Regions from separate parts of the Carboxylicivirga caseinilyticus genome, predicted to be linked through region 2. Evidence: riboswitches for the same ligand, from Rfam matches in the RefSeq annotation. Region 2 holds a riboswitch; each other region holds the start of a gene.

Evidence for each region. Region 2 has a riboswitch for cobalamin ahead of ACRD62_RS09495 (DUF4198 domain-containing protein). Riboswitches for the same ligand answer to the same signal wherever they lie in the genome.
Region 1: it holds a riboswitch for cobalamin, as region 2 does, so the genes downstream of both, ACRD62_RS11240 (TonB-dependent receptor) here and ACRD62_RS09495 (DUF4198 domain-containing protein) in region 2, are expected to answer to the same signal.
Region 3: it holds a riboswitch for cobalamin, as region 2 does, so the genes downstream of both, cobT (nicotinate-nucleotide--dimethylbenzimidazole phosphoribosyltransferase) here and ACRD62_RS09495 (DUF4198 domain-containing protein) in region 2, are expected to answer to the same signal.

Annotation. Positions count from the first base shown of each region.
Region 1 covers NZ_JBNGOX010000019.1:17,431-27,475, forward strand. Annotated here, with positions in the region: gene ACRD62_RS11200 (heavy metal translocating P-type ATPase) at 1-2,297, shown strand, start outside; gene ccoS (cbb3-type cytochrome oxidase assembly protein CcoS) at 2,446-2,658, shown strand; gene ccoN (cytochrome-c oxidase, cbb3-type subunit I) at 2,627-4,774, shown strand; gene ACRD62_RS11215 (hypothetical protein) at 4,786-4,980, shown strand; gene ACRD62_RS11220 (c-type cytochrome) at 5,034-5,684, shown strand; gene ccoG (cytochrome c oxidase accessory protein CcoG) at 5,797-7,194, shown strand; gene ACRD62_RS11230 (FixH family protein) at 7,215-7,658, shown strand; gene ACRD62_RS11235 (sulfite exporter TauE/SafE family protein) at 7,669-8,358, shown strand; cobalamin riboswitch at 8,480-8,739, shown strand; gene ACRD62_RS11240 (TonB-dependent receptor) at 8,818-10,045, shown strand, end outside.
Region 2 covers NZ_JBNGOX010000014.1:95,504-105,548, forward strand. Annotated here, with positions in the region: gene ACRD62_RS09470 (GH92 family glycosyl hydrolase) at 1-1,728, shown strand, start outside; gene ACRD62_RS09475 (GH92 family glycosyl hydrolase) at 1,826-4,057, shown strand; gene ACRD62_RS09480 (winged helix-turn-helix transcriptional regulator) at 4,150-4,512, opposite strand; gene ACRD62_RS09485 (hypothetical protein) at 4,606-4,884, shown strand; gene ACRD62_RS09490 (helix-turn-helix domain-containing protein) at 4,954-5,925, opposite strand; gene ACRD62_RS09495 (DUF4198 domain-containing protein) at 6,381-7,181, opposite strand; cobalamin riboswitch at 7,280-7,460, opposite strand; gene ACRD62_RS09500 (threonine/serine exporter family protein) at 7,794-8,567, shown strand; gene ACRD62_RS09505 (threonine/serine exporter family protein) at 8,571-9,068, shown strand; gene ACRD62_RS09510 (YkgJ family cysteine cluster protein) at 9,072-9,665, opposite strand; gene ACRD62_RS09515 (DUF4838 domain-containing protein) at 9,907-10,045, opposite strand, start outside.
Region 3 covers NZ_JBNGOX010000061.1:10,720-20,764, reverse strand. Annotated here, with positions in the region: gene ACRD62_RS21225 (SusC/RagA family TonB-linked outer membrane protein) at 1-3,159, shown strand, start outside; gene ACRD62_RS21220 (SusD/RagB family nutrient-binding outer membrane lipoprotein) at 3,175-4,701, shown strand; gene cobU (bifunctional adenosylcobinamide kinase/adenosylcobinamide-phosphate guanylyltransferase) at 4,832-5,341, opposite strand; gene cobC (alpha-ribazole phosphatase) at 5,342-5,914, opposite strand; gene ACRD62_RS21205 (adenosylcobinamide-GDP ribazoletransferase) at 5,914-6,696, opposite strand; gene cobT (nicotinate-nucleotide--dimethylbenzimidazole phosphoribosyltransferase) at 6,770-7,804, opposite strand; cobalamin riboswitch at 7,894-8,084, opposite strand; gene ACRD62_RS21195 (SUMF1/EgtB/PvdO family nonheme iron enzyme) at 8,397-9,230, shown strand; gene ACRD62_RS21190 (permease) at 9,332-10,045, opposite strand, start outside.

The sequences.
Region 1 (10,045 bases), on a different contig from region 2:
AAGGATGTGTAATGGTTTATGATATACTGAAAGAGAAAGAGATGGGAGCTTATTATGATATTAATAAGGCTCCTGGAATTCGTAAAAAAGCAGTTAGTGCTGAATATTACGATTATCTCGATCAGGAAGATATTAAAAAGTCTGTTCTGGACTTTTATGACGGCTCTGTTGCCCGGGTAAAACTGTATATTCCATCTATTCATTGTAGTTCGTGTATCTGGCTCATCGAAAATCTGCATCAGCTTCATAAAGGAGTTATTAACTCATCGGTTAATTTTAACAGAAGGGAAGCCAGTGTTACATTTAATGAAGAAGAACTTAAATTAAGTGAGTTGATGGTTCTTTTATCATCTATCAACTATAAACCTCATATTAAAACAGAAGAACAGAAAAAAGCTGTTAAAAAGAGCCGGAAATTAATTGTAAAGTTAGGAGTAGCCGGTTTTGTGTTCGGTAATGTAATGTTATTAAGCTTTCCTGAGTATTTATCGGCAGATGTATCACTTCACCCTGAATTAAATACATTATTTAAATGGCTAAGCTGGTTTTTGACAATACCTGTTATGGTTTATTCAGGTAATGAGTATTTTATTACAGCCTGGAAGAATCTGAGAAAAAAGCTGATATCGATTGATTTACCTATCGCCATAGGTATTTTAGCCATATTTCTCCGCAGTACATATGAAATAATTAGTTCTACCGGGCCCGGATATCTGGATTCGCTTACCGGTTTGGTGTTTTTTCTTTTAATAGGTAAGTGGTATCAGGCCCGTACCTATGAAGCACTAAGTTTTGATAATGATTATTCATCTTATTTTCCATTGGGAATTACCCGGATAAAGGATAATGTGGAAGAAATTGTACCGATCAATCAATTGGAATCAGGTGATAAAATATCAGTTCGTAACGGTGAAATAATTCCGGCTGATGCAAGTTTAATATCATTGGGAGCATCTATAGATTACAGTTTTATAACTGGCGAATCGGTTCCGGTTCGTAAACAAAAGGGCGATTTGATTTATGCCGGAGGCCGGGTAATTGGTAGTGCCCTGTTCTTAAAGGTGGAAAAGAAGGTTGAAACCGGATACCTTGCTGAGTTGTGGAAAGAAAAAGCAGATAAAGACGGTAAGGAATCGATGCTTTCTGTTACTCTAGATGCTGTTAGCAAATATTTTACCATTGCCATTTTGTTAATTGCCACCTTAACGGGTTTATTCTGGTTATGGACAGATCCTAATAAGGCACTTCTGGCATTTACTTCGGTTTTAATTATCGCATGTCCTTGTGCATTGGCCTTATCAGTTCCTTTTGCCTTTGGTCATGCCAGTAGAATAATGGGTAAGAATAATTTCTATTTAAAGTTAACTGCAGTTATCGAAGGGTTAACCAAAACAGATACCATCGTTTTTGATAAAACAGGCACTTTAACTGATCCTGATGTTTTTGAAGTGCATTTTAAAGGTGATGAACCAGGGCATTTCAATTCCTCATTAATAAAATCATTGGCTCATCAATCAAGGCATCCACTAAGTAAGGCATTGTATCAGTATCTGGAGAAAGCCAATGAATTTGAGGTAAATGAATTCAATGAAAAAGAAGGGGCCGGTGTTGAAGGCCTTATTATGGGCCATAAAGTAAAATTAGGTTCTGCTGGCTACATTGGAATCAGCAGTGATAATAAAGAAGAAGCAGCCAACGTATATGTTTCTGTAGATGGTCAGCAGTTAGGATATTTTGTGGTTCATAACTTTTATCGAACCGATTGGAAGGAAATGTTGGCAAATGTTCAACAAACTGTAGAAGTGCATGTCCTTTCAGGAGATAATGATGCCGAACGGCCTGTTTTGGAAAAAGAACTAAAAAATAAAAACAATCTGCATTTTTTTCAGACACCAAAAGATAAACAACAATACGTCGCCGAATTAAAGCAAAAAGGCAAATATGTTATGATGTTGGGGGATGGAATGAATGATGTGGCTGCTCTAAAAGAAGCTCAGGTGGGAATTGCTGTTGCAGATGATGTTTATCAATTTTCACCTTCGAGCGATGCGATAATTAATGCATCAGAGTTAGTTCATTTGCCTTTGTTTATAAAGTTTTCAAAATCAGCTAAGAAAATTGTTTATTTGGCCATTTTAATCTCTTTTTTATACAATGTTGTAGGAATGTATTTTGCCGTATCTGGGCAGTTAAGTCCTTTGTTTGCAGCTATTTTGATGCCTTTGAGTAGTGCGTCGGTTGTTGTTTTTACAAGTTTAAGTGTAATGTTTATAGCTAAAAAAAGACATTTAATCTGATATTATATAGAACAATTCCCTTTATCAGTTTGTATTTAAAGGCGAAAAACCAATGTGTAAATAAAGAAATTAAGACAATAAATTCTGAAATATTTCTATATTTACCTCAGTTTTTTAATTATCATACTAAATGATAACTGATTAGCGAATGGAAATAATTATTGTTTTAGTTATTATAAGTTTATTGGTTGCACTTTTTTTTCTGTCACTTTTTATATGGGCAGTAAAAACAGGGCAATACGAAGATGATTATTCTCCTTCAGTTCGAATTTTATTTGATCAGCAAGAAAGAAAAGAAAAAAAGTCTAACAACAAATCCAAAATCTCAAATGAAGCAAGAGACGTTTTATTACGACAATAAAATTGTCAAGTATTTTCTTTTTGCCACAGTAACCTGGGGGCTCGTTGGAATGCTCGCAGGAGTTTTAGCTGCACTTCAGCTGGCAATGCCTTTTTTCAATTTTGAATTGGAGTTTACAACATTTGGTAGGGTACGTCCAATACATACCAATGCTGCAATTTTTGCTTTTGTGGGTAATGGTATTTTTACCGGAGCCTATTATTCTTTACAACGATTACTTAAAACCCGAATGTTTAGTGATGCATTAAGTTGGTTTCACTTTTGGGGATGGCAGGCAATCATTGTATCTGCAGCCTTAACCTTAGCATTGGGTTTTACAACCGGTAAGGAATATGCTGAGCTTGAATGGCCCATAGATATAATGATTGCGGTTGTATGGCTGGCCTTTGGCTGGAATATGTTTGGTACCATTGTAAAGCGAAGAGTAAAGCACTTATATGTAGCAATCTGGTTTTATATTGCAACTTTTGTAACAGTTACGTTGCTTCATGTTGTTAACTCAGTTGAATTACCTGTTTCATTCCTGAAAAGTTATTCATGGTATGCAGGAGTTCAGGACGCATTGGTTCAATGGTGGTATGGACATAATGCAGTTGCATTTTTCCTTACAACACCTTATTTGGGGCTGATGTACTATTTTGTGCCAAAGGCATCTAATCGTCCTGTTTATTCATACAGATTATCTATTGTGCATTTCTGGTCGTTCTTGTTTGTATACATTTGGGCCGGACCGCATCATTTATTATATACCGCTTTGCCAGACTGGGCTCAGTCGTTGGGAACTGTTTTCTCAATTATGCTGATTGCTCCATCCTGGGGTGGTATGCTAAATGGATTACTTACTCTTAGGGGAGCATGGGATAAGGTGCGCGAAAGTGCTACCTTAAAGTTTTTAGTTGTTGCCGTAACGGCGTATGGAATGGCAACTTTCGAAGGTCCGATGTTATCCTTGAAGAATGTTAATGCCATCAGTCACTATACTGACTGGACACCGGCACACGTGCATGTAGGAACACTCGGTTGGAACGGGTTTTTGACATTTGGTATTTTATATTGGTTGGTTCCTCAGATATTCCGAACAAAACTATATTCACAAAAGCTTGCCAATGCTCACTTCTGGATTGGTACTTTAGGAATACTATTCTGGGTAATTCCAATGTATTGGGCCGGATTAACCCAAAGTTTGATGTGGAAAGAGTTTACAGCAGATGGATTATTGGCATATCCAAATTTCCTTGAAACAGTAACACAAATTCGTCCAATGTACTACATGAGAGCATTTGGTGGATTTATTTACCTGATGGGAGCTGTGTTGATGACCTATAATTTAATTAAAACAGCACGTTTGGGTAAATCAGTTGCCAACGAAGAAGCCACGGCCATTGATGAAACTTATACCCCTAAAAAGCCGGGTGAGAAATTCCATGGATGGCTGGAGCGTAAACCGGTTCAGTTTATGGTGCTTTCCCTGGTAGTTGTTTTGATAGGTACATTCGTTGAGTTAATACCAACATTCCTGATAAAATCAAATGTTCCGACTATCTCGAGTGTTAAACCATATACACCTTTGGAATTGCAGGGACGGGATATATACGTACGTGAAGGTTGTTATAATTGTCATTCGCAAATGGTAAGACCTTTCCGTTCAGAAACAGAACGTTACGGCGAATATTCAAAAGCTGGAGAATTTGTTTATGATCATCCATTCCAGTGGGGATCGAAACGTACAGGTCCTGATTTGGCCAGGGAAGGTGTTATGACAGGTAAAATATACAAACCAGATGCATGGCACTTTAATCACATGTTGGATCCTCAGGTGCTGAACGAAAATTCTATCATGCCAAAATATCCATGGTTAATCGAAGATGATGCCGACATTGCAAGTATCCCTGCAAAGATCAGAGCAATGCAAACATTGGGAGTACCATATGAAGAAGGATATGATGAAAAGGCTGTTGATGACTATATGGCACAGGCTGATAAGATTACAGAAGGTTTAAAAGCTGCAGGAATTGAAACTAGCAGTGAGAAAGAGATAATTGCACTTATCGCTTATTTGCAAAGACTTGGTACAGATATTTATAAAGTAGTACCAGAAGATGAAACAGCAGATTAATTGGTAGGATTATGAAATTAGTAAGACATTATCTGGAAAATATTGCTGGTATTGAGATATACCCTATTATATCGTTTATTCTTTTTTTTACCCTGTTTTTATTTATCACATGGTATGTAATAAAAATGGATAAAGGTATGATTGAGGAGGTTTCAAACTATGCCACAGATAAAGCTGACGAATTACCGGAAGAGAATCAGAATTAACTAAATCTATAAAAGACAACTTTAAAGAGTAATGTCTTTAAATATTTTCGTCTATGGAAGAGAATTTGAAAGACCAAAAAATGCCCGAGGTTGATCCGTTAACCAATGATAAATTCGTACCTGAACACGAGTTTGATGGTATTAGAGAATTGGCTAACAATCCTCCGTGGTGGCTGACATTTATATTTATTTTCAGCATTTTGTTCGCCTATGTTTATTTGGCTAAATACCATTTTTTTAGTGATGGTAAAGTGGGTCTGAATGAATACGAGGCTGAATTGTATGCTGTTCAAATGCAGGAAGAAGCCGCTGCAGGTGTTGAAGCCGTTGCGGCAGAAGGAGGCGGTGGAATTTCCATTGAAACAGTTAAGGTTGACTATAGTGTTCCTTTGACTGCCCAAACAGACATTGATAAAGGCGCTAAAGTTTTTGCCACTAATTGTGCTGTTTGTCATTTAGCAGAAGGACAAGGATTGGTTGGACCGAATTTAACGGATGAATACTGGATTCATGGAGGTAGTTTTGAAAATATAATGACAGTGATTAATAATGGTGTAATTGAAAAAGGAATGATTGCCTGGAAAGGACAAATTTCAGATGCTCAAATACATCAGGTTGCCAGTTTTATTACAACTCTGCAAGGAACCAATCCTCCAAATCCTAAAGCACCTCAAGGTGAAAAGTATGTACCGGCAGCAGAATAGTTGAAAATACATTTCTCAAATAGTAACGGGTAATGTATTTGCATTGCCCGTTTTTGTTTCCAAACAGAATTACTATTTTTAAAGATGCTCAAACTGAACTAAATCCATATTCATGACAAATGATAATAACCCGACATTTCGTGATCGAATTGTCACAATGAATGAGGAAGGCAAACGTAACTGGATATTCGCTAACCAACCCAAAGGTAAGTATTATAATGCCCGAACGATTGTTGGAATCATATTACTGACCTTTTTATTTGCAGCTCCATATATTAAAATAGATGGTGAGCCATTACTGTTGTTTGATATTATACATCGGAAGTTTGTTTTATTTGGAGTTGTTTTCTGGCCTCAGGATTTTCATTTATTTGTTATTGGCTTAATTTCTATAATCATTTCAATAGTAACATTTACTGTTGTTTATGGTAGAGTTTGGTGTGGTTGGGCTTGTCCTCAAACAATATTTATGGAACTTATTTTCCGTAGAATTGAATATTGGATTGAGGGGAGTGGAGATCAGCAACGGATTAGAAACAACGGAGAAGATACCTTTGATAAGTTCTGGCGTAATAGTCTGAAACATGCCATATTTATATTGATTTCTCTGGTTATAACACACACCATGTTATCATATTTTGTGGGTGTTGAAACGGTTCAGAAATACATAGAAGGTTCTCCTACAGAAAATTTTAGTGTGTTTGTTGCACTTATGATTTTTACTGCGGCATTTTATTTTGTTTTTGCATTTTTTCGTGAACAGGTTTGTTCTTTGGTTTGTCCGTATGGGCGATTACAAGGTGCTTTGGTGGATAATAACACATTGACTGTAATTTACGACTACAAAAGAGGTGAGAACAGAGGCCCGATGCGTAAAGATGAGGATCGTAAAGCTGTTGGTAAAGGAGATTGTGTTAATTGTCATAAATGTACAACTGTTTGTCCGACCGGAATTGACATTAGAGATGGTATTCAACTTGAATGCATCAATTGTACAGCATGTATTGATGCTTGTGATAGTGTGATGGAACGTTATAAATTACCAAAGGGATTGATCCGGATCACTTCAAAAAACAATATAGAAAATGGACAAAAGTTTCGTTGGACTCCAAGGGTTATTGCATATACCACCTTGTTGGTTGCATTAATCGGAGTTTTAGTTGTACTGTTTAATCTACGATCAGATTTTGAAACAACCATTTTGAGGGTGCAAGGATCATTATATCAAACCCTGGATGATGGACGTATTAGCAACATTTATAATTATAAGATTGTTAATAAAACCACTAAAGAAGCTGACCTGTCAATCAAATTACTTTCTCCTGAAGGAGAAGTGCAATTGGCGGGACATATGATGAAAATAAAAGAACAGGAAAAGCTTCAGGGGGCCTTTTTACTGAAATTATCAAGAGAACAATTGAACGGTGCCAGTACGAAAATTATGATTGGGATATATGATGGTGATGAATTGATTGATACAATTGAATCAACTTTTGTAGGGCCTAACTAATCATTAATAATAATATTAATATGAAATTTAATTGGGGACACGGTTTAGTGGTTGTTATTCTGTTAGGTATTACCGGATTTTTATCCTTGGTTTATATCACAACCAGAGAACGCATTGATATGGTAACCGATGAGTACTATCCAAAGGAATTGAAATATCAGAACCAGATTGAAAAACTGAAAAATTACAATGCATTGTCTGATAAAGTCAATATTAAAGTAAATGGAAATTTAGCAGTAGTATTTCCTAAGATCACAGATAAACCTGATGAAATAACCGGTAGTATTCATATTTATCGTCCATCCGATAAACGATTAGACATAGAAAAGGAAATACAATTGGATACTGCTTTTATCGCTAGTTTTGATAAAGAGAATTTCAAATCCGGTAAATACGAGGTTATCATTGAATGGGGAGCCAATAATCAGGAATATCTTACAAAACTTCCGTTATTTATAGACTAAACTAACTATCATGGGTATTTTAGAAGGATTTGTAATTGGTTTTTTTGGCAGTCTGCATTGCGTTGGAATGTGTGGTCCATTGGCATTGGCACTTCCTTTGCCTGTCAAATCAGTATGGCAAAAAGTAATTGGAGCCCTTTTGTATAATATTGGCAGAGCTATAACCTACAGTATCTTGGGTTTGATCTTTGGTTTTGTGGGAGTTGGTCTCAAGCATTCGGGAATTCAAAATATAGTTTCTATTGTTTGTGGTGTAATAATGATATTATCAGTTGTTCTTCCCGGAATAATAAAATTGCCCAAGGGAAGTAATAAAATAACCAATTCGATTTATGGTACACTGAAGAAGAAAATAGGAGATTCCCTTAACCGCAGAAAAATAGGTAATTTGTTTATCATTGGTATTCTAAATGGGTTTCTTCCTTGCGGACTGGTTTATGTTGCAATATCCAAAGCTGTTTTGTCGTTAACTCTTGCTGAAAGTGTATTATCCATGTTTTTCTTTGGATTAGGAACGCTTCCCATGATGTTCGCGGTTGCTTTTTTCTCCGATATTATAAAAAGCAGATACCTCTATCATCTTAAAAAGTTTATTCCCGTGTTCATAATCATTTTAGGTATCATCTTTATTCTTAGGGGAATGAATCTGGGTATCCCTTTTATCAGTCCGGATATGAGTAAGCCAACTTGTTGTCATTAATGATTGTTGCTATTTTTTGAGCATCACAAGAAGAAATATATTTATATGAACGGTAAGGATATAAAATCTAACTGGTTAGAAAATAATTTAGTTTCAGATACTTTAGCATAAAAAAAACCATTACTTTTGCGATCAGATTGGTTCAAAGGGTGTATATCTGCACTCTGAGATAATAGGGAATGCCGTGAAAATCGGCAACAGTACCCGCTGCTGTAAGTTCCGATCCTGAAATAATCAGGATAGTATGCTACAACCAACATAGCCACTGTTACCTTAAAAGGTTCCGAATGGGGATAAGTTTCTATCAGACAAGAAACAAAAACGGGAAGGCGGTTTGTAGTCGGAATAAGTCAGAAGACCTGCCAAATAACTTAATTTAAGCTTCGGGAGCTAGGCAATCACACAAGATAGGTTTACCTTTTCTTTTATGATACCGGCTTTTTGATAAAGTATTGGTGAATGTTTAAAACTATTGTAGTTGGTTTATTGGTGTTTTTGGCCATAATGGATACAAAAGCTGAAGGTGAGGTTAAAGATTCATTGCCAGGTTATTTACAACACTATGATATAGAGTCGGTAGATGTTGTTGTTACTAAACTTAAACAATATCAGGTTGGTTCGAAGAAGGAAACTTTTACTCCGCTACAAAAAAGCTCCGTAGAACAGGGAAGTCTTACTGAATTAATCTCAAGATATCAACCTATTTACATTAAAACTGACGCGGGAGGATTAGCCTCTTTTCGGTTCAGGGGCACATCAGACAATCATACATCAGTGCGTGTTCGCGGCATTGAATTGAATTCTCAGACTTTAGGTAGTTACAATGCAAATAATGCTCCTGTTTTTCTATTTGATCAGGTACAAATTAGTTTTGGTAGTTCTTCTGCAACCTTGGGTTCAGGCTCTATTGGGGGAAATGTAAGGCTTGAACTTCAGAATAAATTTAAAAACGGAGTGAATGGTGAAGGAAAAGTTTCACTGGGTTCTTTTGGTGAATATATGGCAGGAGCAAAAGTTTTTGCAAGTAATGGCCGGTTAGAATCAGTTACACGTCTTGTATACTACGAAAAGGAAAATGATTTCCCATTTGAAAATACAGCCTATTATAATTTTGAAACAAGATCTTATGATCGCGATAAGCAGAAAAATGCCCGAATAGAAAATGCTAATCTAATACAGCAGTTGAATTATAAATGGGACGATAACAGAATGTTATCATCTGTAATTTGGTTGACAAAAAACCGACATGAGGCACAGCCAAATATGGCTGAAAATACAAATCCTAATACCAGATATATTGAAGATCAGAATATAAGAACCTGGATTCAATATGATCAGAATTCTCATATTGGCAATTTTTATTTAGGAGGAGGTTATGTTTTTGATGATAATATTGACTACAGTAGTAAAGAACAAAAAATTACTACCCAACGATGGATAACTGAAGGAGGTTTAAAAAAGGAAAAAGACTGGTTAAGCATGCAACTGGGTTTACGATATCTATTCATAAAACCTGATGTGTATGCCTACGATGAAAGTATTTCAGAATACAGAACTTCTCTGTATGCATCTTTATTAGCAACTCCAATTGATTGGTTGAAATTGTCGTTGAACCTTAGACAGCAATTTGTAAGTCGATTTAATGCTCCTTTTACACCTGCCTTGGGGTTGGAGATGAGACTAATCA
Region 2 (10,045 bases):
GAAAAAGCTTACCAGGCAATGGTAAGCTCAGCCATGACTGATGGGCAGGGATTAAAAGACTATAAACACATGCATTATATTCCGCGCGAAAAAGAAGCTAACTCTGTATCGAAAACAGTGGAATATGCCTTTGATGATTATGCCATCGCCCAGGTTGCTCTGAAATTAGGCAAAATGGATGATTACAAGGAATTCACGCTTCGATCACTTAATTATAAAAACGTGTTTGATCCGGAAACTAAATTTATGCGTGGACGTGACGAAAACGGAGTATGGAATCCCTACTTTAATCCAATGGCCATCACATTATTTGGATCCGGAGATTTTACCGAAGGAAATTCCTGGCACTATTCATTCTTTGCTCCTCACGACATGAACGGGTTGATTGAGTTATATGGAGGGAAAGAAGCTTTCATTGCCAAGTTGGATGAGATGTTCGGTCAGGAAGCGGTAAACGACAATGAGCATGCACATGATGTTACCGGACTGATCGGTCAGTACGCACAGGGTAACGAACCATCGCACCATGTAATTTACACCTACAATTTTGCCCAGCGTCCGGATAAAACACAGGCAATGATTCGTCGCGTATTACAAGAGATGTATACTACTGATAGAGATGGTTACAGTGGAAATGAAGATACAGGTCAGATGTCTGCCTGGTATGTTTTATCATCCATGGGCTTCTACCCTATGAATCCTGTTAGTGATCAATACATAATTGGAAGTCCTGCATTTGAGAAAATCACCATTAACCTCGAGGATGGTAAACAATTTGTTATTGAAGCCAGGAACAATTCTGAGTCTAATGTTTATATCAGCTCTGCCACATTGAATGGTAAAGCTTATAAGTATACCTACCTCAAACATTCAGATATTATTAAGGGTGGTAAACTAACCTTCGAGATGAGTTCAACTCCTCAAAACTGGGGAACATCCATTGAAGCAACTCCTGTTGAATGGGCTAAAGAAGAAGGTATTGAAATTGAGCCTCGTCCATTAAAGGCTTTTATGCCATATCCGGCTACTCAGTCACGTAATTTTGAAGATGAACTTTCGGTAGCATTGCAATGTCAAACAGAAGATGTAGTTATTTATTATACGCTGGATGGAAGCATTCCTACTACAAATTCAAAGATATACAGCAAGCCTATCGTTCTAAAGAAATCAACAACATTAAAAGCTATCAGTGTTAAGGATGGTTATATCAACAGTGATGTTAAAAACATTCAGTTCCGTAAAGCCTATTTTAACAACGGAACCAATGAATATCCTATTCTTTCAAGCAATGCAACTATATCAGAAGCTTATAATCCGGGTATTCAAACATTGATTGATGGCAAGTTGGGTTCGAACAATTATCGCGATGGACTTTGGACTGGCACAAACGATGAAAAATTTGAAGCAGTCATTGATTTTGGCAAAAAGAACAAAATCAGTCAGGTGAGTGTGAATTTCACTCAAAACACCGGATCATGGATCTTTCCACCTAAATCAATTACTATTTCAGGATCGAATGACGGTGAAAACTTTACAGAGATTGCGAAAGAAGAATATGAACTACCAAACAGTCATGTTGACATACTAGTTTTAACGAAAAAACTGGTTGCAAAGACAAAAGTTCATTATTTAAAAGTAGTCATTGAAAGTGGAGGTATATTGCCAAGCTGGCACTCAGGATCAGGTTTACCATCCTACTTATTCATTGATGAGATAACGGTTGAGTAAATTATTGATGAGTCGATTAATCGATTTTCAATGCGACAATCTGTGATTCAATAATATCTAATGCATTAATCTTGATTGAGAATAAAAACATTCAAACATGAAACGAATATTAACCATCATAACAGCAGTTGGCCTATTGAGTTCTCTAAGTGCTCAAAACCCGGCTGACTATGTCAATCCGTTTATTGGCAGCGATAACTACGGAACAACTAATCCGGGGGCTATTGTTCCCAGAGGGATGATCTCGGCTGTTCCCTTTAATGTATCGGGCCAACCCAACAAACATGAAAAAGACAGTAATTGGTGGAGTACCCCATACTCAAACGTAAACGAGACATTTACAGGTTTTAGTCATGTAAATCTTTCGGGTGTTGGATGCCCTGACCTGGGAACCATTATTCTGATGCCTACAACTGGAGAACTCAGAACAAGTCCCGGTGAATATGCAACAGCATACACCGACGAAGAGGCTGAGCCTGGTTATTACAGTAACAAACTGACTCGTTACGATATTAAAACAGAAGTAACAGCAAGTGTAAGAAGTGCTATTAACCGTTATACTTTCCCAGCAGGACAGGCAAACATATTATTAAACCTGGGACTGGGATTAACTAACGAGCAGGATGGTTATTTGCGCATTACATCCAGCAACGAAGTGGAAGGCTTCAGAACCGTTGGCTCTTTTTGTTACAACAGTCCTGATGAGATTTACCCGGTTTATTTTGTAATTAAGCTTGATAAAAAAGCCGATACTTACGGAACCTGGAAAAAGCCACCGCATTATAATGGTGTTGAAGGCAACTGGATGGGTTATAACGGTAAAACCCGTTTAATGGAAGAGTATACCAAACCTTTGGTTGGTGACAGTATCGGGGCTTATTTCACTTATCAGTTTGATAAAGAAACCGAAATTGAGGTACAGATTGGTGTAAGCTATGTGAGTATAGACAATGCCCGTGAAAATCTACAAAAAGAAATTGCTGGTAAACATTTTGATGAGATCCGCACTCAAGCTTATAATAAATGGAACGAAACCCTTTCGCACATCAAGGTAAAAGGTGGTACCGAAGATCAGAAAACGATTTTTTATACAGCCTTGTATCACACCCATATCCATCCCAATACACTGAATGATGTAAATGGTGAATTCCCAACTGTTGGTTCTGGTAAAACTGGTCGGACCGATGGAACCCGTTACACTGTTTTCTCATTATGGGACACCTACCGCAACATGCATCAGCTAATGAGTCTGGTGTATCCCGAAGAGCAATTAGGAATGGTTCGTTCAATGATTGATATGTATAAAGAAAACGGCTGGTTACCTAAGTGGGAATTGAACTCAACCGAGACTTTTACCATGGTAGGAGATCCTGCTGCAGTTGTGATTGCGGACACTTATATGCGTGGCTTGCGCGATTTTGATACAGAACTGGCAATGGAGGCCATGCTCAAGAGCGCCACTCAAACAGAAAAAAACCCATTACGTCCGGAATTAAGCGAATACTTAAAACACAAGTACATACCTGTTCAGGAAGAATTTGATGGTTCTGTTTCAACCACATTAGAATATGGCGCTGCTGACTTTGCTATTGCTCAGATGGCAAAAGAAATGGGACGAACTACAACCTATAAAACCTTTATGGAACGTGCCGGATATTATAAAAATATGTACGATAAAGGCGAAGGTGTGATGCGACCCCGAATGAGTGATGGCAGCTGGTTTGCACCCTTCTCTCCTATGGATGGTGCCAACTTTAAGCCTGTTACCGGATTTATTGAAGGAACCTCCTGGCATTATTCGTTTATGGTACCCTACGATGCCAAAGGTTTGATTAAACTGAATGGAGGAAGTAAGAAGTTTGTTAACAAGCTTCAAAGCGTGTTTGACAATGGTTTATACGAGCCCGACAATGAACCTGACATGGGTTATGCTTTTCTTTTCAACTATATAAAAGGTGAAGAGTGGCGAACTCAAAAAGAAGTTCGCAAGATTATTGATCATGATTACTCAAATACACCTGCAGGAATACCAGGTAACGATGATACCGGAACCATGTCGGCCTGGCTGGCATTTGCAATGATGGGCATCTATCCTGATGCTCCGGCTGTTCCCCAATACACTATTTGCAGCCCTTATTTCGATGAAATCAGTATCCAGCTGAATTCAGATTTTTACAGTGGTAAAAATTTCACTATTGAAACGGTTAAAGCAACAAATGAAGCGACCACAATCGATAAGATGGAGTTAAATGGTAAACCTTTAAACAGCTATTTTATCAGTCACGATGATATTGTAAAGGGTGGGAAGCTCAAAATCTGGATGAAGTAATTAGCACCTACTACTATTATCATTATACTATCTAAAAGCAGCTTCTCAATCTCGGGAGCTGCTTTAGTATTTTAGTTTAAACAACTATAGAATCAGTTGGATGGAATCACATCCAACACATTTTTCCGATGTGATGCTCCCCATTTTTGCAGTTGCAGAATTATTTTTACCAATTCATTTCCCGGAGTTGTTAACGAGTACTCTACAGACTTTAGATTATCATTAAGTTCTTTACGATTTACAACTCCATTGATCTCCAACTCCTTTAACTCTTTTGATAAGATTCGCGGAGATATGCCATGGCATTTTTTCATCTCGTTAAAACGTTTGGGTTCTGATGCCAGACAGAGGATTAACCGCATCTTCCACTTTCCGTTCAACACACACATTAAATCATTGAGAGGCACAAAGAAACCATTACAGTCCCCTAGTCCTGAACATTTAACACAAGCCATCGATTTCAATTAAGTAACCAGTAACAAAAAGAATACTTGTACAAAAGTAACCGAATTAATTATTTACTTTGCAGCTCATCAGAAGAAAGAAAAATGAGCATCGCAATCGTTTCTTTTACATCATTTACTATCAATCTGTTATTAGGTAGATGGAGAGCAAAATATAAGAAGTTCACCATAGCATGGTGGTTACTTATTCATGCATCTATACCTATCCTAATTCCTTTGCGCATCTGGTTGGATACTCCCAAAATATGGATACCTCTGTTTATTGGTATTGCAATTGCCGGTCAATTTATTGGCTCAAGAGTATTAACAGATAATTCAATTGAGAAAAAAAAAGGACTAATAAAATTAGAATTATCGGGTTAACTAATTGATAAACAAATTTAAAATTTTTCTTCCAGGGACATAATTAAACTGCTAGAGAACATCATTTTATTATTCAAATTCCTGAATTAGTTTCTGCACTTTACTTTTAAGTTGATTAAAGAAACGAAATCGCTCCCGCTCAGAAGTACCGCTTAACTGCATCGACTTGGATATGGTATTGTTAATCCATTTCTCTGTTTCTTCATTAAATGCTGAATCAGCAGTAAAAATGGCATTAATGGTAAATAACTTTATGGATGTTGTAGTGCCGGTTGAACCTTTCATTTGAATAAAGTCGTTCTGCATATCTACCGGACTGAGGTAAAAATTAAAAGGCGTGGATATTCCTTTGTATACTTTAGCTGCAACTTGTGTTTTTTGCTCAATATCACAAACCATATCATGCAATTGATTAACCAATTGCAATGCTGTTTCTTTTGATTCAAAACTGCCAATATCCCTATAATATTCTAATAAATTCAAAATCGGTTCGATGGTATGATCACTCCATATCTCAATGGAAGGGATTTGTAGGAACGAATCAACTATGGTTTGATAGGGGACTTTAAGTTTATCAGGATTTAACTTTTTTACAAAAGCTTCATAGGTAATTACCTCGTTGTTTAAACTTCGAAAAAGGGCATAGACCTTAAAAAAAGTAAGTTCGGTATATGGAAGAAAATGGAATATGGGAACATCCTGAGCAGTTATCTTACATTCATTGCCTTTATCTGTAGCTAAACCAGTATACAAACGAGCCAGTCTGTCCATGTACATTTCATAAACCTGTGCTGATGAAAAATCAAGTGGTGAATAGTTAAATGGTATTGAATCAACCCTATGATTGAACAAATAATCCATGGAAATATTAAAATGCGAACACAATAATTTCAATTCACTTAACGACAATTCCTTATCACCTCTAATTCTGCGATAAGTTGAATCGGAACTGATTCCTAATAAGTCACCTATAACATCGGCTAACCTTAAGTTCGGATCTATCTTCTTCTTAATTTCCTCAAAAAGCTGTTGTTGAATCATTGGATTTATTAATGAAAAATCAATAAATAAACTAAAACTATTTGCAATAATCCGTAAATATAAATCATATCAAATGGTTTATTGCAGAAATCAAGAAGAAAACCTTCAGTTACCAACATCATACAGTCCCGAATTTACTGAATATCCTTAAAAGCCTCCTTACCCTTTTCGAATTGTCGTTTTAGTCAGGCACTCTTCTAAAGTACTTTTGAATCTATCAAATCATTAAAAACAAATACAATTAATTAAAAACAGGAGTCATGTTAAAGAATTTTCTAATACTCATGCCACTAATAATCTTGGGTGGATTTCTATTCGGTAAATATGAAGCTTCGTCTGTTAATCATGACCATTCAGTTAAAAAAGTAACTGAGATGCAATCAATGCACTTGAAAACTTCAAACGATCAACGACTAATTAAACCCATAAGGTTGTGTGGTAATACAAGCTCAGATTTATTCTGACAGATGAACTTCCAAAGTAAGTGAAGTATTGTAACTTTCCCATAGTGTGTCATCTATCTTCTTATGTATGGTGACAAATAACAAAACAAGTCCAGCTTTTTTAGGTGTAAATGTAAACACTCCTTCTTCATTGGCATATATACTACTTTCTCTAACATTCTCAACATCATACAAGTCCTCTATTCTTTTCTTTTCGTAATGCTCATTGTTATAAACCACCACAATTCGGGCATTCGCTACAGGTGTTCCATCATGATAAACTTTAAACTCAGTTTTCTGATTGAAAATCATTTCATTGGGTGATGATAATGGTATAATTTCAACTCCTTTGCCAACCAAATGAGTCTTATAATTAGCATTTCCCTTCATCAGATAAGTATCAGCACTACTGTAATATTGAAGACTTGTTAAGGTGCCTTCATGCTTTTTTATTTCATCAGAAAAATAAAGCTTGCCATCGGCTGTTTCGATTGCCTTGTATTTGGGTCCTTTACGCAAAGCAGCATGAATTCGATAGGTTCCTTCGCCAGATATTACCGGCTCGAGGTAGCAGGCTGCACATGTTTTTGCAGTTGGTTCCAGAACCTCCTCTCCATTAGGTCCAAACATGGTATAAAATGGAGCCACCATGGCAAAATCTGCCTGAAAAGGAAACTCAGTAAAGGAAGATTCTATTTGCAATCGGTTATGCAATATAATAAACTGGTTAGGCTTTAAAAATGGCACATGAGCATCAACAATAAGAGTATTGAAAACACCTAACAACAAAACTAAAAGCACTACTTTTTTCATTGATATTTATTAAAGATTAAACATTCATCACAAAGTAGATGCGGGAAAATGAAAAGAATTTTTCGCGAAGTTATTATCTTCTGCCTTTCTCCCGAAAGCTACGATACTTATATCCGGCAGGTCTTCTGACTTGTTCCTGTTTTATCGCCTTCCCATTCATTCATACAACAGTGGCTTGCATGATAAAACATTTCATTGGAACTTACAGCTACGGGGATAGTTCCTGACTCTAACAGGATTCCCTTTTAATCGATAAGAACCGAATACGAACGCAAAAATATAGAAAGAATGTGTGAAACCTTACTAAAGACAGATAGATATTTTAAAATTATATTAGCTGACATTACCGTCCATTTTTTCTTTTTTAACTATGCCTCTAATAACTAAATTATAAGCCACCACCCTCTGTTTTTAAACATCCATTTCTTAATTTTCTCGTTTTTTCTCACAAAATATCTTAAAACCCACACATTACAGAAATAAAACATCATTTTATAGCAGTAGCATTGAATTACTCTTTCTATCTTTGCAACTTCAAAATAGCTGTTTGGGGGGACATGGAATCGAACAGTTGTATTTAAGAAATTAAATAAAACACAAACAGTAACAGCTATGGAAAAAAGTATCCATAAAGATCAGGTAGAACGGTTCGGATCCATTCTACTGGAAATTGGTTCCTTACTTATGAGTTACGGAGCCAACAGTATGCGAATCAGAGTAACACTTAACCGAATAGCTAAAGCCTTTGGCTATAATCTTGAGTTATTGATTACTCACCGTGCTTTAATGCTACATATCGACGACAAAGACGATCAGCACTCATTCAACCAACTAAAACGTACTTCACCCCATGGGGTTAATTTCCGTCTGGTTAGTGGCATCAGCAACATGAGTTGGCGCATTGTAAGTGAGAAATGGTCGTTGGACGAAATTGAGAAAGAGATTGAGCGATTAAAAAGCCTTCCACATTATCCCCGAATCATTATACTCTTACTGGTAAGTCTTGCCGATTTATCATTTTGTCGTTTGTTTGGTGGAGGAATGATTGAAATGAGTATAGCTTTCGGAGCTACCTTCGTTGGCTTATTTGTTCGTCAGGAGGCTGTTAAAAAAACCTTTAATCCATACATATGTATCTTTTTTGCTTCTCTTGCTTCTTCATTGATATCAGGTTTAGCTGTTAAATTCAATTTAGGAGATCATCCTGAATATGCATTTGCAACCTCTGTTTTATACCTGATTCCAGGAGTACCATTAGTCAACTCCTTTTCAGATATTATTGATGGTAATATTATGAATGGAATTGTGAGAGGTATGCACGGAATGGTAATCGTTTTATCTATCGCACTGGGATTGGCTTTATCATTATTAATTTATCAGATTTAAGAGATGACTGTACTTTCAATTTTCGAACATATGTTATGGCCTGCACTGGCCTCAATAGGATTTGCTGTTTTATTTAATGTACCCCATCGTACTTTAATTGTAATTCTGGGAATGGGAGCAGTTTGCGGCCTCACCAAATATGTTACAATGGAGTTTGGTATGCATGTAATTACTGCCAGCTTTTTAGCTGCAATTGTAGTAGGATTTTTAAGTATCAGTGCAGCACAAAACAAACTCTCACCCATGTATGTATTTGCCATCCCATCAATCATTTCGATGATACCCGGGGCATTTTCATACCGTACCATGCTGGGTTTAATACAATTAACACAAGATCTGAATCCGGATCAATACGTAGAAGTGCTGCATAATGTAACCAGTAATGGTTTAAATGCTGTATTTGTATTATTGTCCATTTCTGTTGGTGTTTCAATTCCCATGCTATTGACACGTCATGAGTCTGCTCGTGAGATAGTAGCTTTGGTTAAACGAAATCCATAAGAATTACATTGCCTTACCCTTTTTATAATGAAAGTGGGTGGCAATGGTTTCAATCGCTATTTTAATGGCTTCTCCAATAGGATACATTTTTTGTGCCTTATTATAATCGACAAACTGCAACCGCTGATAATAATCGGTTGCTTTGGGACCCAATGGTTTTAAGCGAAGTATTTCATTAGCTATGACTACCCCATTCTGATGTTCAGTTTGTATGGTTTTACAGGTGGCAAGAACACGTTGATCGTATTTATTTACACGATAGGTATATCCAAAAATTCTGCAGATTAGTCCCCTCTGCTCGTAAAACATGCATCCAATTCTGGAACCATTGATGGAGAATGTATCCAAAAGAGGACAAATAGCAGAATTATTAACCTGATCAATTCGAGATAAAATATCGTTGGATAAATCATTTTTAACCAAATGGTATGCCAATGGATAAAACTCAACTGGTGTTGCCTCAATATTGGAGGTTGTACAACACTTTATGCAATTATTAGCACAGCTAATACCGGTTTGTTCTTTTAGTTTTTGAACGTCTTTTTCCAGTGTTTTGAATAATCTCTCAACAGCACGGACTTTGTGCACTATGGTCATAAAATATTCATCAATATGTTATCCAAATATATGCGAAAGAATGATAACTGATTCTGAGTAACTCAAATATTTTTATGAATTAAAAAACACTAATAACATGCACTTTTATCTCTAATATAAAGTTCTTTCAATAGTATATTTCAACTAATAAAAAAGTTAGATTAACTTTAATCTCATAAAAGCAATTATCCTAAAAAAGGTCAGGAAACCATTAATTATCCTGACCTTTATAGAAATATAATTATTGAATAATCAACTCATCAACAAACATCCAGCTTGGGTTACCAAAACCCCGATGCCATTCAGGACATTGTTTCATTGATTTAGCTGTTACTTTTAAATATCTGTATTTTTCTGTCTCAAATTGGATCGTAAAGGGT
Region 3 (10,045 bases), on a different contig from region 2:
GGACTGAACGCAATGTTTGCTCAGACTACAACTATCACAGGTACAGTCACTGATACAGACAGTGAACCTATACCTGGAGTTTCGGTTGTTGTAAGAGGAACAACTATTGGTACTATTACTCGTGTTGACGGAACTTATTCATTAAGTGTTCCTGAAGATGCGACTAATCTTCTGTTTTCATTTGTGGGAATGAAGACACAAGACCTTTTAATCGAAGGTCGTTCAAAAATTGATGTTGTTATGGTTTCTGAAGCTATTGGAGTGGATGAAGTTGTAGTAACTGCATTGGGTGTGTCAAGAGAGAAGAAGTCACTTGGATATGCTTCTCAAAGTGTGAATGCCGAACAATTAACAGCAGCAAATAATTCAAATGCTGTTTCAGCTCTTGCAGGAAAAGTAGCTGGTGTGCAAATTTCTGGATCTAACTTTGCTGGGTCACAGAATGTGTTAATTCGTGGAGCAAGTTCGTTAACAGGAAATAACCAACCATTATATGTGGTAGATGGTGTTCCTTTAGATGCATCGAATTATAATGATTATAATACTCAAATTGGAGGTGGAGGTATTGATTATGGATCTATGAGTAATGACTTGAATCCTAATGATATTGCTTCTATAAACGTTTTAAAGGGTAGTGCTGCAACTGCTTTATATGGTAGCCGTGGTCAGAATGGTGTTATCATGATTACAACTAAAACAGGTAAGGCTGGCAAAAAGTCATTCTCTGTGGAAGTTAATTCAGGGGTTTCTTTTGAACAAGTCAATGTGTTACCTCTTCAACAAAAGTCATATGGAGGTGGTTATGGCGACTTTGATACGGAAACAATCAATGGAACAGATTATGAAGTAGTATACTATGGTATGGATGAAAGCTGGGGTCCAAAATATGATCCTAATCGTCAAGTGATCCATTGGTGGGGCGCCGCCGATTATGAAAAAGGTATCACATCATCACCTGAAACAGGAGCTTGGGTATATCCTGAGAATAATTATGAGACTTTCTTTGATACAGGTGTTACTTATACGAATTCTGTTTCTATTGTTGCTAATGAAGAAAATTCTACAGTTCGTTTAGGCTATACTAATGTTAATATGACAGGTACGGTTCCAAATTCAAGTCAAGATAAACATTCTTTTAATTTGAATGGTAGTACAAAGCTTTGGAATGGTTTTGCAGAAGTTAAAGCCAATGTTAACTACGTATATACTTATACAAAAGGTCGTCCGCAATTTGGATATGGTGATAAATCAGTATTTCAGAAGTTTTTCCAATGGGGACAGACTCAATTGGATATGAGTAAGATGTCAAACTATAAAAATCCAGATGGTACTCAGCGTACTTGGAATAGAAATTCAGTTTTCGATGGAACTCCAGTTTATTCTGATAACCCATATTGGACAGTTTATGAAAATTATGCAGATGATGATCGTGAACGTGTATATGGAACAACAGGTATAAAATTTAATTTGACAGATTATCTAACTGCTGAAGGTAATTTATATTTGGATACTTATACTTTTAACACAAGGGATCGTGTTGCAATTGGTTCTCAGTCACAATCATATTATAATATTGCTACTAGACAAAGAACTGAGCTGAACCTTGAAGGTAAATTAAACTTTAACAAGAAAGTTAATAATTTAAGTATTTTGGCTTCTTTAGGTGCAAATCAAAGAAAACAACATTATACTTCTATGATTGGCTCGACTGATGGAGGTTTGGTTGTTCCAGGGCTTTATGATTTGAATAACTCAGTAAATGCTCCAACAGTAACTGATTATTTAGAGAAACAGTTAATTAATAGTTGGTTTGGATATGTAAGCTTTGGTTGGAATGATATGGTGTATTTAGATGCATCTATTCGTCAAGACTTTGATACATCTCTTCCAACAGAAGATAATGTATATACTTATCCTTCAGTGTCTTTGAGTTATATTTTATCTGAATCATTAGATTTGTCTTGGTTAAACATGGCAAAATTAAGAGCTAACTATGCAAAAGTTGGTAATGGTACAAATCCATATAATGTGGAAACATTATATGCAGTTGGTACTCCTTTTAATGGTTCTCCTAGTTTTTCTTTGCCTACAACATTAAATAATCCAATGTTACGTTCAGAAAGTACTTCAGAATATGAATTTGGTATTGAAGCATCTGTACTAAACAATAGACTTGGGATTGATTTAAGTTACTATAATAGAGCTACAGAGGATCAGATTGTGCCAGTAGACGTTAGTGCTTCAACTGGTTTTCAAAGCCAATATATAAATGCAGGTAAAATCGAGAACTCTGGTATTGAAATGGTATTAACAGGTACTCCTGTTAATATAAATGGTTTCCGTTGGGATATAAGCCTTACTTATGCCAAAAACAAATCAAAAGTTCTTGATCTTCCAGACGGACTTGATAAAATACAAATTGCTCGTGCTCCATTTGGAGGTGCTTACGTGAATGCATCTGTTGGAGATCCATATCAAATGCTTTGGGGATATGATTTTGTGTATGATCAGAATGGAAGTAAAGTTATTGATGAAAGTACCGGATTTTATGCTACAAATGGTGAGTTAGTGCCAATTGGGTCTGCTTTACCAGATTATAATATGGGTATTAGAAATGCTTTTTCGTATAAGAACTTTGATTTCTCTGCTTTGATTGATATCCAAAAAGGTGGTAATTATTATTCTTTAACACATATGTGGGCAATGTACTCTGGTATGGATGAAAAGACAGCTATGGCTACTTCAAATGGTAATACTATCCGTGAAGATGGAATTGTTCTTGATGGTGTTATTGCAACTGCCTATGATAATGATGGTAATGTAACTTCTTCACGTGCGAATGATATTAATATATCGGCTGTAGATTACGGTGAATATCATTACCATGGAAATGGAACACCAAGTGCGACTAGTATTTTTGATGCTTCTTATGTGAAATTAAGAGAGATTACATTAGGATATACCTTGCCACATATTACTTCTTTTATTCGTAATGCAAGAGTTTCAGTTTACGGCCGTAATCTTGCAGTTTGGGGCTTGGGTAACAAAGGAATTGATCCAGAATCGACTGTTGGTGGATCAGGTAATGTTCAAGGATTAGAAGGTGGTATTATGCCTGCTACACGCACATTTGGACTTAACTTGAATTTAACATTTTAATTTAATTTGATTATCATGAGAATATATAAATATATTACGGTTGTGGTGTTTGCCGCTGCGTTAACTGCTTGTGGTGTTGAGTACTACAGTAGTCCTAATGCTGCTGCAATTGTGCCAACTTCGGGCATCATGAATAGTGTTCAAAAAAGACTTATGGATGATACTCGTGATGCATGGTTATCGGGTCGTCAAACCTTGCTTTGGGTCCAGTATTGGGGACAGATAAATTATACTGAAGAGGATAGATATCAATACAGAGAAACGGTTAATGAAGCTGCATGGAATGATCTTTATGGTCATGCTATGGATCTAAAAAGTATTATTGAATTAAATACAGATGAAGCCACCAAAGGTGATATGGAGGCATATGGTCCTAATGAAAATCAAATAGCTGCAGCAAGAATTATGTTAGCTTATATTTTTCAATTAGCTGCTAATCAGTGGGGAGATATTCCATATTATTCATATGGCAGTGATGATGCTGATTTTCAAGGCTTATCGTTAAGAGACAATGCAGTTATGGCACCTGTATACGCTTCTCAATCAAAAATTTATGCAGATATATTAAAAGAGTTAGATGAAGCTCAGGCCATGATTAATACGTCAGCAACAATGATTGAAGGTGATAGCTTTTTTGATGGAGATGCTGTTCAATGGAAGAAATTTGCAAATTCTTTAAGGTTAAGAATTGCAAATCGTATTAAAGCGGCTAATAATTCATTAGCAACTCAGCATATAAATGCAGCAATTTCTGCTGGAGTTATGGAAGGCAATGATGATAGTGCAGGTGTTACATATACAGCTGATAATGATGCAAATTCTGCTCCTATGTATTCTGCTTTTTATATTAGTAATAGATTAGATTTTGCACCATCAAATACATTTGTTGAATTATTAAAAGGAGATAGAGGTCCTTTTGGAGAAGATCCTCGTTTAGGCATTTATGTTGATCCTAATGCTTCAGGTGAATATGTTGGTATTCCTGTGGGTGCGGCAAGAGATGTTGTAAGTGATTTTAAATGGGAATCATTGCCTGGAGAAGCGATTTTAGACTCAAAATATACTGAATACTATATGGAATATTCTGAAGTATGTTTCTTATTGTCTGAAGTGAATGGTTGGGATCAAGATTGGTATGAGGCAGGTGTTGAAGCTTCAATGGAAAAATGGGGTGTTCCTGCAGCTGATATAGAAGCTTATATTGCAACACTTCCTGCAGCTAGTGAAGAAACGGTATTAACACAGAAGTATATTGCTTTGTATATGCAACCTCAGGAGGCTTGGGCGGAATATAAAAGAACTGGTTATCCAACAACTTTTTCTAAACCAGGAAATGAGTATAGTGTAATTGTACCATTAGGTGATGGAACAACAACAACCTTTACTTATACTTTCACCACTTTAGTTTCAGGTCTAACAGATTTACCCACAAGAGCTAACTATCCATTAGTTGAAGCTAATATCAATTCTTTAAATTATAAGAGTGCTGGTGATGCAATTGGTGGAGATGAAATGGATACAAAATTATGGTTTCAACCATAATTTTGAAAATATTAAACTTTTAAGCTGTGGTGGGACGTAGATTAAAGGTTTAGTTGTGTGAGGAAGGGACGTTGTGAAGCGTCCCTTCTGTTTTTATATGTGTTAAAGTAAAAACAGAAGAGGAGAAAAGTTACTTTATTTTTAACTGTATTCCGGAAACCATTAAAAATACTTCGTCTGCTTTTTGAGCGATGTACTGATTCATCCAGCCTTGTAGATCAGTAAATTTTCGTTGTAAGTCATTTTCAGGCATGCCACCAAGACCAATTTCGTTGGTAACGAAGATAAAGGTCGTATCCTGTTGTATAAGATTATTGAATTCTTCCTTTGCTTCAAGTAGTGATTGGTCAATGTCGCTCTTATTATCAAAAAAGAAATTGGTTAGCCATAGAGTTACACAATCAATCAAAACAATTTTGTCTTCCAGGCTGTGTTTTGATAAATGCTTTTCTTCTTCAATGTTTGTCCATTCAGGACCACGATCATTTTGGTGACGAACTATGCGTTGACGATGTTCATCATCCCAAATACGCGATGTTGCCAGGTAAACAGGATTTGCACTTAGTTTTAATGCCAACTCCTGGGCAAATCGACTTTTACCTGAGCGTTGTCCACCTGTTATAAGTATTATTTTTGTCATCTATCCCTTTAAAAATTCAACCTGATGATAGCCTCCATCGTGTATTGTGAGTTTAATAACACAGCCATAGTTCAGATTTAGATTGAAAATATTTTCGGGTGGAATGGATAAGTATTTCATCAATACAACCCTTATTACTCCTGAGTGTGTAACAATAGCAATTTTGTTGTGAACTTTTTCTTTCAGTATAGAGAAGAATTCATTTATCCGACTGATTAACTCTGAAAACTTTTCACCATTTGGTGGACTCTGATTAATGAAATCGTTTGACCACTTATCAATGCTCAATCTTTCGATTTCTTTCCAAGGTTTTCCTTCCCAGTCGCCAAAATTGAGTTCCATTATTCGATTATCAATCTGGATATATACATTTTCAAACAAATCGTTGGCTAACTTTCTACAACGTATTAACGGACTTGAGTAAACATCGTCAAATTGCTTGTGCAGAATTGTATTTCTAATTTGCTTAAGTTCATCTTCATAACTATCAGTAATATCCAAATCAAGTTGACCATAACAGATACCTTTTTCAACCTTTGGAGTGGTATGACGAATTAAATAGATTTCCTGCATCAGTTAAAAAATGAAAAATGGTTCGATTGTTGAAATAACGCAACTAGGCAAATGTAAATTAAAAGTTCGGTTGTTTGTTGAATGGTTCCAAGGCAATCACCTGTATATCCTCCTATCCATTTTTTAAAGTATCGTTCCAATAGTAATTTACTAATTATTAAAATTGGGATAATAACAAGAACTTTAAAATCCATTAAAAGAAAAAGAGAAGGTATGGTTAGGGCAAGTGCAATAAACAGATCTTTAGATTGCAAAGATTTTGTTATTGGTTTCGATTTACTACTTTCATCTTCGCGCACATAATCAAGACTATGCATAGTCCATACAGCCATAAAGCGACTAATTACATGAGCTGTAATTAACGACAAGGCAATGATGTCTGAAGGAAGGTCATTAATTGCTGTATATTTTGTTAACAAGAGAAGAATGATTCCAATGGCTCCATAGGCTCCAATACGGGAATCTTTCATGATAGTCAGAATTTTATCTTTCGTCCAGCCTCCTCCAAATGCATCGCATACATCTGCAAATCCATCTTCATGAAAAGCTCCAGTCAGAAGGATACTTGCAGCCATTGATAACAAAATTGATAATGACTCGGGCAGAAAGTAAGAAGCTGAAAGGTATACAAGAGCTGATAATCCTCCCACAAAATATCCAACCAGAGGAAAATAACGATTACATTTGTTCAGATTATCCTGTGAAAATGCAATGTTAAAAGGGATCGGTATTCGGGTAAAAAAACCGAATGCAGTTAATATAAGGTTGAATTGTTCCTTCATGGCTATTATTAAGTTATAAGATAGAAGAGAAATAGGCTATTAGCCAATAGCTATCGGCTAATAGCTTATAGTGTTATCTGTTACTTACGCCCGCATCAGCAAAGCTACTCATCTCATTAATGAAGGCAACCGCAGATTGAATCAATGGGTATGCAACTGCTGCTCCGGTTCCTTCACCAAGGCGCATGCCTATGTTTAAAAGGGCATTTGCACGTAAATGTTTAAGCATGTATTGATGGCCTTTTTCATTGCTCTGATGCGTGAAAATGCAATAGTCCAGTATTTGTGGTTGCATTGCGTAAGCCGCCAGTAAGGCTGATGTTACAATGAATCCATCTACCATAATAATCATATTCAATTCGGCTGCTTTTAACATGGCTCCACAAATGGTAGCTGTTTCAAAACCGCCAAAGCAAGCCAAAATTTCTAATGGATCAGTTATGCTTTTGTGTAAATCAAGAGCTTTGGTTATTACATCGGCCTTGTGCTGAATGCCTTTGTCATCCAATCCGGTGCCTGCACCACATGCATCAATTGGTTTTACTTTGGCATATTTACACAAAAGGGCAGAAGCAGAGGTTGTATTGCCAATGCCCATCTCACCGAAACCAATTATGTTGGTACCTGTTTGATGTAATTCTGTAACAATATCAGCACCATTTTGCATTGCTAGGCTACATTCTTCTAATGTCATGGCTGGTTCAACGGCAAAATTACGTGTTCCTTTAGCTACTTTTTTGTTTATTAATTGATCATTAGCTTCAAAGTCGTAATTAACACCGGTGTCGGCTACCAAAAGGTTAATCTGATGTTGACGGCTGAATACATTAATTGCTGCTCCGCCAGCAAGAAAATTCATTACCATTTGAAAGGTTACTTCCTGCGGAAAAGGACTAATCCCTTCGTGGGTTATACCATGATCACCCGCGCAAACTAATATGGCCGGTTGGTTCAGCTTCGGATGTAAAGTTTGTTGAATGCGACAAATTTGGGCGCCAATGGTTTCTAATTGGCCCAATGAACCCAACGGTTTTGTTTTACCGTTAATTTTTTCAGTAATTGCTTGATCTAATGTGTGATCAATACCTTTGATTTGAATCTCCTGCATTGTTTATGCATTAAAAGTTAAACAATTATCTTCAGGAGGGAAGTGGAAAGAATTAATAGCACAAGCGTGCGCATCTGACTACTTTACCCCGAAGTTTATATGCTAAGGCAGGTATTCTGGCTCATCCCTTATCAAATAACGTCTTCCCGAATAATCTAAAATTCAGTGACATAATGTTATTGACATTGAGACTTACAGCTGCGGGGACAGCTCCGGAATATCATCTTACTGAGCACCGGATTCCCTATTATGCTTGCGCACCTTAGTGATGCAAAAGTAATAAAAAGATTTGGACGTAGTGAGGTTAGGATGTGTAATGGTCGATGTTTGTGTAGACGATTGAAGACTCAGGATAGTAAGTAGTGCCGCAAGGATAGACAGTGAACATATCAAGTAAGATTGGTATGCAATGAGATGAATGTTGTTTATTACATTACCGTGGCTTATGTTCATGTTTCAAAACTCAGTTTTTAAATGAATCAATACGGGACTTGATATCAGCATTTTAATTTAAAAGAGAAATAAGCAATAAATGTTAGATTTAGGAGTTCTGAATATTACATAATAATTAAACTACAACATTATTAAAACTATGAAAAAAATAGTCATTCTATTAATGCTTTTTTGGTCTGGTTTGACATTGGGGCAGAGTAAATTAAAAAATATGACTTTCATTCCAGCTGGTGAAATAATTCTTCAGGATGAAAATTCAGCAGATAGCAGAGAAGTAAAAGTTAGTTTGCGTTCCTTTTTTATTAGTAATGAGATTACGAATAAAGAATTCAGAACATTTGTTGATTATTTGAAAGCACACCCTGATGGAAATCTTGAATGGGTGGATTTGAAATCGAAACCCTTTGAAGAACTAAGAAAAGACTTGAAATCGTATATTGTCTCATGCAAAATGGCAGATGTTTTATCGAATCTGATAGATACTTTTGCAATGGCCAATGAATATCCAATCAACAGTGAAGAGTATACACTATACCAAAACTATTTTACCGACAAAAAATATGACGATTATCCGGTAGTTGGGGTTACCAGGCAAGGTGCAATGTATTATTGTATTTGGCGAACAACTATCGAAAACAATGAATTGATGAAAAAAGGTAAACCAACCCAAATGAGCTATCGGTTAGCAACATTGCCTGAGTGGTATTGTGCTCAACAATATTGTCCTGGTCCATCTGTCAAAAGCAGTAAGGTTGATAATGTGAAAAGTCAGAAAGTTAAAAAAATGGAAGTTCCTAACATGAATGGGAATGTTTCGGAATGGATTTCGAGCAGTAATGAGAATGGTGAAAATATAGCAATGGGTAATTCCTGGAAAAGTGGTGACGATAAGCTTTTAAAGACTTTTAAAGACAAGAATGTTCGTGAAGGGTATATTGGTTTTAGAATTGTAAAGGATTCAATTTATGAATAAGCACGACTGACTAGTTTTGTTTACTTGATGATATTTCAATAAAAAAGAAACCCTGCAAACAGATGGTTTAGTTTGCAGGGCTTTTATATTATTATCGAGTTTTATGCTAATCCTTTATACGAATAACCAAGGGATTCAATTGTAGATTCAACAATTGCATTATCTTGTTCAGAGGCTTCCACAATAACACGATTACTTTGTGGGTCAGCTTCAACAGAAGCAATGCCATCTAATTTTCCTAGATTTTTTTCTACGCTCATTTTGCAATGACTACAGGTCATTCCTTCAACAATATAAGTTGTTTTAACAGTAGGTTTTGCCATGGTAAATGATGTGTTAAAAACAGGAACAACAGGCGCTCCTGCCGATGGTTTATTGTTGTTATTAAATATGATTGATTTTGAAAGTCGTTCCGTTTGAATTGTGGCTTTTTTTAATCTTTGTTTTTTGAGATATTTTTGAATATAACCATTCACTATTAAGGCAATAAGGGTGATGGCTGATAGTAACTGAAACCATTCTGGTAATAGCTCATGTCGATGCCCTTCGTGCATGGCATGTTCGGCTAGAGTAAACCATTCACGGGGTAAAAAGGCATTTATCAAAGTACCGAAAACCATAGCTCCCAAAATTATTGAACCGAGGTAGGAGATAAGCGTTTTTAATCCAAATACTTTTTGAATGATGGTAATTGTGGCAGCATTGGTTGCGGGTCCTGCCATTAATAAAACCAAAGCTGCACCTGGTGATAACCCTTTTAGCATTAAAACTGCTGCAATAGGCACTGATGCTGTAGCACAAAGATAAAGCGGAAC